Regions from separate parts of the Pseudarthrobacter sp. GQ63 genome, predicted to be linked through region 2. Evidence: riboswitches for the same ligand, from Rfam matches in the RefSeq annotation. Region 2 holds a riboswitch; the other holds the start of a gene.
What was found. A riboswitch is a leader RNA that binds a small molecule or an ion and turns the genes downstream of it on or off. The one in region 2 is predicted to bind S-adenosylmethionine.

Region 1 (5,656 bases), on a different contig from region 2:
CCCAGGACGTACCGGAGTTCTGTCCCCGCCAGGCCCCCTGCGGCAACAGCCAGCCAGGCGCCTGCCCTGGGTGCCCACGATGTCTTCGGCCCGCTCATGCCCCGGGCGAGCTGGGGGGAAAACCGGCGTCCGCGAGAAGGCAGCCTGGGTGGGGGCGGTCGCTGTGGACCCACAGCGCCGACGTGATCTCATCGGCCAGGTCGTAGTCGCGCGTCCGGCCTGAGTCCCGGACACGCACCACCAGGGCGCCTCCGAACGGCCTGCGGCCCACCACCTCCACTTCGGCGTCGAGGTCTATCTCCTCGGCCGCAAGGTAGCGGAGCAGGTCCGGGTTGTCATCGCTGATCCGGGTGATGCGGCCCGTGTGGCCCTGGTCCAGCTCTCCCATGAGGTGCGCTCGGGGCATAAAGACCTGGCCGTCCGCCGTGGGGATCGGATCGCCGTGCGGATCCCGCTGCGGGTTACCCAGTTTCGCCGCAACGCGTTCTATGAACGTGTCCGAGACGGCGTGCTCCAGAAGCTCGGCTTCGTCGTGGACCTCGTCCCAGCTGTACCCCAGCTGCTGGACGAGGTAGGTCTCTATCAGGCGGTGGCGCCGCACCATGGCGAGGGCAAGCTGCAGGCCGGACTCCGTGAGCCTGATGGCACTGTACGGCTTGTGGTCCACCAGGCCCTGGTCCTTCAGCTTCCGGACCATCTCCGAAACGGAGGAGTTGGCCACACCCAGGCGTTGTGCCAGCTGGGAGGAGGTGATGGGTTTGTCCTGCCACTCAGTGAAGGAGTAGATGACCTTGACGTAATCCTCTATGGAGGAGGAGGGAGCGCTGGTCTTCACAGGATCCAGCCTACCGGCTGCCCTTGGCCGCACGTGGACGGGAGGGCGCTCATGCCCGGACAGCCCGCCATGCGAGCGTCAGGTACGGCAGTTTCAATTCCTCGTCCGGCCCGTGGCCCAAATGGTCGTGAAGGTACCAGTCCAGGTTGGCCAGCACTTTCGCCCGGGTGGCCTCGCCGGCGCGCAGGTAGTAGCTCCGGGATTTTGTCAGCTCCATCAGGTCTGCGGTTGTCACGGAGTCCTGCCAGCGCGTGAGGTGGTCCTCCAGCGCCTCGAACTCGGGTCCTATGAGCGGGCGGTGGCCGGGTTTGTAGACGTCCCCGGCGTGCATGATCCTGGAGAGCCGGTGAACCCAGGGGACGGACGTGTCCAGCTGGTTCCAGACCAGTCCCAGCGTTCCCTGGGGGCGGAGGACGCGGGCCAGTTCCGTGCTGGCCCTCAGGGCATCGCACCAGTGCCACGCCTGCGCTACGGTGACGACGTCGAAAGCCGCGTCAGGCAGTCCGGTAGCCTCTGCGGTGCCAAGGACAGCCGTGGCGGCGGGGCAGTGCTCAGCCAGCTGCCCGAGCATGTCCGCTGACGGGTCCACGGCCGTGACGGACAGGCCGAGGTCCAGCAGCAGGTGGGTGAATTTCCCGGTACCGGCGCCCACGTCGAGCGCATCGCGTGCCCCTGGAGGCACCAGCCAGCGCGCTGATTCGGCAGGATAGCCGGGCCGCACCTGCTGGTAGTGCCTGCCGCCGTCCTGGAAGCTCTGGCCGAGCTCCCGGCGCCGGCCGTGATCCAGCCGTGGGCCACCCCGTGCCACGCGCGGCCTCCTTCATCCGGTTCCTTTGGTGTCCTCCGAATTTACCGCATCAGCCGCAGCCACAGGGCGCCGGCCGCCAGGCCAGCCGTGGGTCAGTCGTCGATGCAGGGCGCGGCGCCGGCCGTTCCCGGGGTGTTGGGTGCCCAGTGGGGGTACGTGCGGTTGTCATTGGCGGGAATCCAGCGGCCAGCGTCCACCACATAGTCCCAGCCAAGGCCCTTGGTCCGCAGGTCCCGGATGCCTGCCAGCAGCCGCTCGGCATCCTCCAGCCTTGAGCCGACGCCGAAGCTGGCCCGAAGTGAACCGGAAGGAAGGCCCAGCCGCTTCAGCAGCGGGTGCGCGCAGAAGCGGCCGTCGCGCAGGCCAACTCCATGTTCTGCCGAGAGGTAGGCGGCCACCAGGCCGGCGTCGTAGCCTTCTACGGAGAAGTTGACCACGCCGATGGTGTCGGTGTCCGGGTTCGTGTCCTTGAAGATCTGGTGGACGGTGACACCGTCGATCTCCTGCAGGCCTTCCACCAGGAAGGAGCGGATGGCTGATTCGTGGGCATGCCAGCGGTCCTGGTCCAGTTCCGCGATGACCTGCGTGGCGCGGGCCAGGGTCGCCGCACCCAGCACGTTCGGTGATCCGCCCTCGTGGCGGGCCGGGCCGGTTGCCCAGCTGACGCCGTCGAGCCTGGCTTCCCTGACGGCGCCGCCGCCGGCAAGGTGCGGTGTTCCGGCATCGAGCCAGTCCGGGCGGCCCACCAGCACGCCGGCACCAAAAGGTGCGTAGAGCTTGTGGCCCGAGAAGGCGATGTAGTCGACGTCGTCCGCGGTGATGTCGATCCGCCGGTGTGGGGCCAGCTGGGCCGCGTCCACTGCGATCCGTGCCCCGTGCTCGTGCGCCAGCGCGGCAAGGGCACGGATGGGAAGGATTTCGCCCGTGACGTTGGAAGCTCCGGTCACGGCGAGCAGGCTGACGCCGCCCTGCCGCAGTTCCGCACGGACGGCGTCAATGGTTTCCGCGATGGTGTCCGCTGCCACGATGCTGCGGTGGGGGACGCCCTGCCACGGCAGAAGGTTGGCGTGGTGCTCAATGTCGAGGTACAGGACGTCGCCGTTGGGCCGTCCGTCGGTGACGGGCAGGCAGCCCGCCAGCAGGTTGAGGGAGTCAGTGGTGTTCCGGGTAAAGATCACCGAATCGTCCGGGCGGCCGCCCACGAAGTCGCGGACGATGGCGCGGGCGTTCTCATAGACCGAGGTGCTGATCTGGGAGGCGTAGCCGGCACCGCGGTGGACGCTGGCGTAGAAGGGCAGGATCTCGTTGAGGTAGGCCGACACCACCGAGAGGGCGGGGGCCGATGCGCCATAGTCCAGGTTGGCGTACCGGACGTGGCCGCCGTGGATCAGTGGAGCCTGGATTTCGGCGCCGCTGACTGCTGCTAGCGGACGGCCGGCGGCGGTGCGGCGCTGATCAAAGAGCGAAGGCGAACCCGGCAGGGCAGCTGCCTGGTGCTGGACAGCGGCTTGGGGGGAGACGGCTTCGGGGGAGACGGTGGCAGTTGTCACAGAGACCTCACTTCACAACAGGACTCCATGCAGGAATCCGCGCTTGCCGCATCCCTTCCGGACCGGCCTGGTCGTCACCCGGGGCACCCCACCGCGAATGGAGGGTTGCCGGCCAGCAAACCGGGGTTTTGCGCTGGCACTCGTGACCTGGTTAAGAGCGTAGAACATGGGCAGCGAAGGTTAAAAGCCCGCGGAAATGTTAAGGGCTTTGTTACGAACGGTTGAAAAGGGGCGCCTGAACCGAAGAACACGACGGCGGACGCCTCCTGTCGGGGGCGCCCGCCGTTGATTATTCGTGCTGCCGGGACTAGAGGAGGTCGTCCAGGTTCGGGTTCAGCCGGCGCAGCACCTCGGAGTGCAGGATGGAATTGGTGGCCAGGGCGTTCCCGCCGAACGGACCGTCCTCGCCCTCCAGCGAGGTGAAGCGGCCACCAGCCTCCACCACGATGGGCACCAGTGCGGCCATGTCGTAGAGGTTCAGTTCAGGCTCGCAGGCGATGTCCACCGAACCTTCGGCCACCATGCAGTAGGACCAGAAGTCACCAAACGCCCGGGTCCGCCATACGTCCTCGGTAAGGCCCAGGAATTCATTAAGGTTTCCGCGTTCCTTCCAGCCGCCAAGGCTCGAATAGGAAAGGGAAGCATCGGACAGGCTGGAGACATTGGACACCCGGAGGCGGGTGGCCGCGGCAAGGGAACGCCCCATGTAGGCTCCCATGCCCTTGGCAGCCCACCAGCGCTTGCCCAGGGCGGGAGCGCTGACCACGCCCACCACCGGCTCGCCTTCATCCACCAACGCGATCAGGGTGGCCCAGACAGGAACGCCCCGGACGAAGTTCTTGGTGCCGTCAATGGGGTCGATAATCCACCGCCGCGACCCGTGGCCCGTGCTGCCGAACTCCTCGCCGAGTACGGCATCGCGTGGACGGGACCGGGAGAGCTGGCCGCGGATGGCTTCCTCAGCTGCCTTGTCCGCATCGGTGACGGGCGTCAGGTCCGGCTTGGTCTCAATGTGGAGGTCCTGGGCCTTGAAGCGGCTCATGGTCTGGTCATCCACGGAATCGGCCAGGACGTGGGCCAGGCGCAGGTCATCGTTGTAGCTCGAAGCGGGTTGGATCATGGTTCCAAACTACCGTCTGCGCGCCGTTCTGCCGGGAAGCGGGCCCGTCAGGTGACGCTGCCCAGTTCCTTTGCCTCCTGGGATTCCATCCGCGGGTCCGTGCCGAGGAGGCGCCGAAGGGAGCCAAGCCTTGCTGCTCCGGTGGGGCCGGCGTGCCCCGCGCCCACCCATGCGTCCAGTCCGCAGTTCACCGCGGTGGCAGTGTGCTTGCACCCTCGCTCGCAGTCGTCGATGCCGGGGGAGAGGTCCGGGAACGAGCGGAGGATGCGGTCCGGGTCCACGTGCGCCAGGCCAAACGAGCGGATGCCGGGGGTGTCGATGATCCAGCTTCCGGACGGCGCATCCGCCAGCTTCAGCGCAAGGGCCGACGACGACGTGTGCCGGCCGCGGCCCGTCACGGCGTTCACTCCGCCGGTGGCCCGTTCCGCCCCGGTCAGCGCATTGACCATCGTTGACTTTCCAACGCCTGAGTGTCCCAGCATCACGGTGACCTTGCCGTCCAGGTAGCCCCGCATCTCGGCGACGGCCGAGCTGTCCAGCCGGGCGGACAGGCCGTCGTCGGAACGGGCGTCAATGCCCGAGGCCGCTGAATCGGCCGTCCGGCTGATGATTACGGGAAAGTCCAGATGCGTGTAGTTGGACAGCAGTTCCGCCGGATCCTTGACGTCCGCTTTGGTGACCAGCAGGATCGGCTCGATGCCGGCGTCGTAGGCGGCCACCAGGGCACGGTCGATGAAGCCGGTCCGCGGCTCGGGGTTCGCTGCTGCCACCACGATCACCAGCTGGTCGGCATTGGCCACCACTGCCCGTTCCACAGGGTCCGTGTCGTCCGCGCTGCGCCGCAGCAGGGTCTTGCGGTCCTGGATCTTCACCAGCCGTGCCAGGGTGTCCGGCTCCCCGGAGACGTCGCCGACCAGGGAGACAAAGTCTCCTGCGACCACCGGGTTCCGGCGGAGTTCCCTGGCCCGGGCGGCAATGACTACCCGCTCATTGCCGGAGTCTTCTCCCACCACTGCGGTGTACCGGCCCCGGTCAACGGTGATGATGCGTCCCGTGACGGCGTCATCGTGGCTTGGCCTGTCCTTGGTGCGGGGCCGGGAGCCCTTCTTGCTGGGCCGGATCCGGACGTCCGATTCATCCCAGGAATCAGTGCTCCGCGCCACCGCTGGAACCCTCCGACGCCGTTTCGGCCGGGCCATTCTGCGCCAGCATGTCTGCCCACAGCCGGGGGAAATCCGGCATGGTCTTGGCGGTGGTGCCGATGTCCTCCACCTGGACGCCCTCCACGGCGAGGCCAAGGATGGCTCCCGCGGTGGCCATGCGGTGGTCGGCATAGCTGTGCA
Region 2 (5,656 bases):
ACCAGGAACCAGCCCAGGGCTCGCTGTACCGGTTTCCAGTAGGCGGTGAGGAAGGCATAGGCCGCCACCACCAGGACCAGGACGTTAAGCAGCCGGCCCGGGGCAAGGTAGGTGCGCCCGAAGAAGAGGTCGTACATAGCCCGGTAGGCGGTGTCCGGAATGATCTCCAGGCGGACGTCAAACCCGTTGGCGAGGTACGGGTTGCCCCAGGATACGAAGGCGAACGCGAAGGCCAGGGCAGTGCAGGCCACCACCACCCCGGTGTGCGATGAAAGCCAGGCCACGATGCTCCGCCGGTGGAACCCGGCCGCCAGGCCGATGACGAACAGCACCTGCCACACCAGCAAGGGGAATGAATCCTCGAACTGCGACGGCAGGATCCTGAAGCGCGTCACCGATCCCACCGCGTACACGGCCAGCGATGCCGCCAGCACCCAGACAGCCTTGCCGCGGTTCAGGGCGGCCAGGATTAGCGGGCTCGCTAGCAGCAGCACCACATAGAGGCCCATCACGTTGAACTGCCAGGGCCCGAACTGGAGCAGCAGGATGGCGGGAAGCACCTGCGCCGGCACAGGGAACTGGAACAGTGTTTCCATGCCCGCGTAAAGATCGTAAGTGCGTCCAGCTCCTTCGTGCCCTGCCCCGCCGGTGCCCTGGTCCACGAAAGTTGTAAGCGCCTCGGACCGGAAGAAAGGCAGCAGAGACAGGAGGAAAACGCCCACCAGCACCACCAGTGCCGTTACGTAGAGTTTGCCTGCCCGGCGCGAGGTGAGGTCCACCACCGTTCCAAAATCGTCCTTCGCCCTGGGCCCGTACACCATGCCCACCACCAGGCCGGAGAACAGAACGAACAGCTCGGCACCCGAAACGAAGCCCACCGCTTCCTGGGTCAGGAGCTGGAACAGCGACACCATGCCCAGGTGGTTCACCACCACGAACACGATGGCCAGGCCACGGAGCAGGTCCACGCGTGAGTCCCTGCTGGCCAGGTCGCTGTAGCCCCACGCCGTGACCGCACTCAACCTGGCGGGGAGCTGCCACAGCGCCGCCAGGAGGATGATGAGCGCGGCCCCAACGGTCCAGGCGGCAGCCCCCGAAAGCGTGTTGGACCTGACGAACCCGGGACCCGAGCTGACATCGGTAACGGGCCCCGTCTGCACAGTCGACTCCTCAAGCCGGGTGTGGGCAGCGTCCGCAATACCGGCGTTTCCGGTGAGCCGCCAGTCGATGCTGGCCACCCCCGTGTCCCGTGTGCTGGTGCGTTCGTCCCAGAGCAATGCCCCGGTCAGTGCGAAGTCGGGTGATGCGGCGACGCCCAGGACCTGGTCCCACCAGCCGTTCTTGATCTCCGCTTCCGCGGCGCCTCCGGAGGACGGGCTGTAGAAGGCTGACGTCTGCAGCATGAAGGGCTTGTCCCGCCCCGCGGCATATGTCCCGTAGAAGTTCTCCCCGCCGGAAGCCGTCAGCATCTCCTGCAGCTCACCGGCTCGGGGCACGGTATTGACGGCGGCGCCCCCTGCGGTGTCATCGTGGTAGGCCGTCAGGCCCACCCAGTCCACGGCGTCGTCTCCCGGGTAGTAGGGTTCGTAGGCTTTGTCGGAGCCATTCCAGGTGCCGTCGCCATTGGTATCCAACGGGGTAAAGCCTTCGCTGCCGGGTCCGGGCGCATTCCGGTTCCGGTCAAAGGGGTAGTCCTTGCCCAGGTACGGTTCCCATACCATGGCATGGCTGCCACTGGCGCCGGCATCCCGAAACGCGGCCGTCACCGCCCGGAATGCCTGCCGGTAGTCGCCCGGCTGCTGGCCCCATTCCACCCAGCTGGCATTCATGTCCGGCGCAAAGCGGATGAGCAGCTGGCCCTTGAAATTCCCCTGCATCCGGCGCACTTCCCCGGCAAAGGCTGCGGCAGCTCCAGCGGTGACCTGGTCCAGCGGGACAGCAGGCCTCACCGTCAGCATCGCATGGGCGCCCTGCCCGGCGGACTGCTCCAGGAACTCCCGGATATCGTTCTCCTCCGAGGCACGGAACGGGAAGGCGATGTCGTGTCCGAAGATTGCGGGGGATGCCCCGAGCCTTTCGGAGAAGCCGCCGGCGGTGTCCTCTCCCCATTCGAGGACTGCGCCCAGCAGCGGTTTGCCTTCCTCCGGGAAGTTTCGGGCGGCCTGCGCTGAGCCGGCGGGTACCACCACCGCCAGGACGGCCATCATCACGGCGGCGAGGAGCGCAGCCACCCTGTGGAGGGGCCGCAGCTGGCGGCTCCGGGCGGGATGTGTGGGCGCGGCGGCGGATGGCGTGCTGATGAAGACCCCCCAGGGACTGATTTCTCCAGTATCGGGGCGGCGGCCCCTGCAGAAACTTTATCGGCCTGACCCGGGCGGCAGGCACCTGGCGCCCGCGCACCCAAGGTGGTGTCGCCGTCGTACGTTAAAGAGCGGTGACGGACGCCTCTTTTGCGCCGCGGCTCCGCCCTGCATCCTTCAGTTACGCAACATGACGACGACGGCGGTGCGGCGCCGGGCGGCAAGTGTTACGTTTTTGGGGAGTAATGAGTACCGGCGCCAAGCCCTGACTGGCCGGTCGGCAACCCTCCTTCCACGGCGGGGTGCCTCAGGTGAATACTCGGCATATCGACCATTCGAGCTGCAAGCGTGAGAGAAGGAGATCCGTCGTGTCTGACGCACCTGCCCCTGAAGAAAAGCTGTCCTACCGCCTCATCAGCGGCCCGGACAACCGTGAATTCTGCGAGCGGATCTCAGCCGCCCTGGCAGAGGGCTATGTGCTGCATGGCAGCCCGGCAGCGACCTTCAACGGCAGCAGCGTCATCGTGGCCCAGGCGGTGGTCCTTCCGGAGGCGATCGCTTCCGCGGATGCCGCAGTGGCGGACGCCGTGGACAGCCTTGAGTCCACGGGCGACGACCTTGAGTTCGACGGCGAGGGCCACGCATGAGCTACGCAGGGGACCTGACGCCGCAGGAGGCCTGGGACAAGCTGGAACAGGGCGCCATCCTGGTGGATGTACGCACCGAGGGCGAGTGGGCCCACATTGGTATTCCCGACACCAAGGCAACCGAGAACGATCCGCTGTTCATCCAGTGGACCTTCCCCGGCGGCATCCCCAACCCTGACTTCATCAACGACCTCAACCAGCAGGCGCCCGAGGACCGTTCAACCGAACTGGTGTTCCTGTGCCGCTCGGGCCAGCGGTCCATCGCGGCAGCCAGAGCGGCCACCCAGGCCGGCTTCACCTCCTACAACGTGCTGGAGGGCTTTGAAGGCGACCCGGACCGCTTCGGCGAACGCACCGTCAACGGCTGGAAGAACCGCGGCCTGCCAACCAACCTGGGAAAGATCTAAGTGACCTTCAACGAGGATGCCGCCGGCTGGAGCCCCGACACCCAGGCCGTGCGTGGCGGGCTGGACCGCACCAACTTCCAGGAAACCAGCGAAGCAATTTTCCTGAACTCGGGCTTTGTCTACGAATCCGCGGCTGCCGCCGAGCGCGCCTTCACGGGCGAGGACGAGCGCTTTGTCTACTCCCGCTACGGCAACCCCTCCGTGGCCACGTTCCAGGAGCGGCTCCGCCTGCTGGAAGGAACCGAGGCGTGCTTTGCGACGGCGTCCGGGATGTCCGCCGTGTTCACCGCCTTGGGTGCCCTGCTGGCAGCCGGCGACCGCGTGGTTGCCGCCCGCTCACTGTTCGGATCCTGCTTTGTGATCCTCAACGAGATCCTGCCGAGGTGGGGCGTGGAAACCGTCTTCGTGGACGGGCCTGACCTGGAGCAGTGGCGCGAGGCCCTGTCCAAGCCCACCACCGCCGTCTTCTTTGAATCGCCGTCCAACCCGATGCAGGAGATCGTGGACATCGCCGCGGTCAGCGAACTGGCGCACGCGGCCGGGGCGACCGTCGTCGTCGACAATGTCTTTGCCACTCCCCTGCTGCAACGCTGCGGGCAGCTTGGCGCGGACGTCATTGTGTACTCCGGCACCAAGCACATCGACGGCCAGGGCAGGGTGCTCGGCGGCGCCATCCTGGGCACCAAGGAGTTCATCGACGGACCGGTGAAGCAGCTGATGCGCCACACCGGACCGGCGTTGTCCGCGTTCAATGCCTGGGTCCTGACCAAGGGCCTTGAGACCATGTCGCTCAGGGTCAACCATTCCTCGGCCACCGCCCTGCGGCTCGCGGAATGGCTGGAGGAGCAGCCCGCCGTCAGCTGGGTGAAGTACCCGCTCCTGAAGTCGCACCCGCAATACGAGCTGGCCGCGAAGCAGATGGGCGCCGGAGGCACCGTCCTCACCCTCGAGCTTGCGCCATCCGGGGGCCGTTCCGGGAAGGAAGCAGCGTTCGCGCTGCTGGACGGGCTGCGGATCATCGACATCTCCAACAACCTGGGCGACGCCAAGTCCCTCATCACCCACCCGGCCACCACCACGCACCGCGCCATGGGGCCGGAGGGCAGGGCGGCGATCGGCCTGAGCGACGGCGTGGTGCGGCTTTCCGTCGGCCTGGAAGACGTGGACGACCTGATCGGCGACCTGGAGCAGGCGCTCAAGCAGATCTAGCACTCCGGACGGTGGTGGGCATGCCTGGAACGGTCGCTGCTCCCGGCTGGCAGCTGCTGCTGTCCAACATCCCCCTGCCTGAGCAGAACCTGCTGGGCATCGCCGCCGGCGCGGCCCTTCAGCGCCTGGTTCCTATCCGGCTTTCGCGGGTAACCGGCCGCCGGCAGAGGCTTCTGCGGATAACGGGCGGCGCATCGCTCGCCGCCGGTGGCATCCTCGTCGCCTGGTCATGGTGGGCAGCCCGCCGCACTTTCCTCGCCCGACCGGCTGAGCTGGTGACGTCCGGCCCGTACTCATTCTCGCGCAACCCTATGTATGTGGGCTGGACGCTGCTGCATCTGGGCACTGGGCTGGTGCGGCACAACGCGTGGACCCTGGCCGCACTTCCGGTGGCGGCCGCTGCCGTCCATCGCCAGGTTTTGCGGGAGGAGGCCAGCCTCGCCGCTTCCTTCGGTGGGGCGTTCGCTGAGTACCGGCGGGTGGTGCCGCGCTATGTGGGAAGAGGCTGTGTGGGCAGGCATTCTGTGGGAAGGGGCTGTGTGGGCAGGAATTCTGTGGGCTTCAGGCGCTGATAACGGAGAGGCGGACTTCCACGGCGTCGCCTTCACTGATCCGGGACTTGGCCCTGACGGCCTTCTTGACCGGCAGGAGGTACGTCCCCTTGTGGGCATCCGGGAACAGTGAAGTCTGCCAGGTGTGACCGGAAATTTCCGCTGTCACCCGGATTGAGCCGAATGCTTTGTTGTGCCCCGCGTTTCGTGCTTGGATATCGTCCGCCACGTCCGGCGGCAGGGTAAGGAAATGCCAGCCGGCCTCGCCCGGGTACAGCCACAGTTCGGCTGTGAAGGAGTACGACGACGTCACGCGCCGAGTATGGCACGCCCGCGGTGGTGCCGCCAGGGATGTGGATATTTAGCAGTCCACTAGTTATCCACAGCCCCTGCTGCACGGCTCTTTTTGTCAGACCCCCGCAGGATGATGTCTGTATGGAAAGCAATCCGGTGGTGGTGGAGGCGGAGGCAGCGGTTGACGCTTCTGTGGCTGCTTTTACGGCCGTGCTCGCGGGCGGCGGTGCGGCTGTTTCCGGCCCGTC

Region 1: another riboswitch for S-adenosylmethionine. It lies ahead of AC6CHP_RS03530 (aminotransferase class V-fold PLP-dependent enzyme); the one in region 2 lies ahead of AC6CHP_RS07565 (DUF1737 domain-containing protein).

Annotation. Positions count from the first base shown of each region.
Region 1 is NZ_JCAXEF010000001.1:725,574-731,229, forward strand. It holds gene AC6CHP_RS03515 (fluoride efflux transporter FluC) at 1-98, opposite strand, end outside; gene AC6CHP_RS03520 (metal-dependent transcriptional regulator) at 95-835, opposite strand; gene AC6CHP_RS03525 (class I SAM-dependent methyltransferase) at 885-1,643, opposite strand; gene AC6CHP_RS03530 (aminotransferase class V-fold PLP-dependent enzyme) at 1,736-3,193, opposite strand; SAM riboswitch class IV at 3,228-3,341, opposite strand; gene hisN (histidinol-phosphatase) at 3,501-4,313, opposite strand; gene rsgA (ribosome small subunit-dependent GTPase A) at 4,361-5,476, opposite strand; gene aroA (3-phosphoshikimate 1-carboxyvinyltransferase) at 5,460-5,656, opposite strand, start outside.
Region 2 is NZ_JCAXEF010000003.1:67,477-73,132, reverse strand. It holds gene opgC (OpgC domain-containing protein) at 1-2,207, opposite strand, end outside; SAM riboswitch class IV at 2,542-2,655, shown strand; gene AC6CHP_RS07565 (DUF1737 domain-containing protein) at 2,669-2,947, shown strand; gene AC6CHP_RS07560 (rhodanese-like domain-containing protein) at 2,944-3,354, shown strand; gene AC6CHP_RS07555 (O-succinylhomoserine sulfhydrylase) at 3,355-4,563, shown strand; gene AC6CHP_RS07550 (methyltransferase family protein) at 4,584-5,135, shown strand; gene AC6CHP_RS07545 (DUF1905 domain-containing protein) at 5,125-5,427, opposite strand; gene AC6CHP_RS07540 (HNH endonuclease signature motif containing protein) at 5,550-5,656, shown strand, end outside.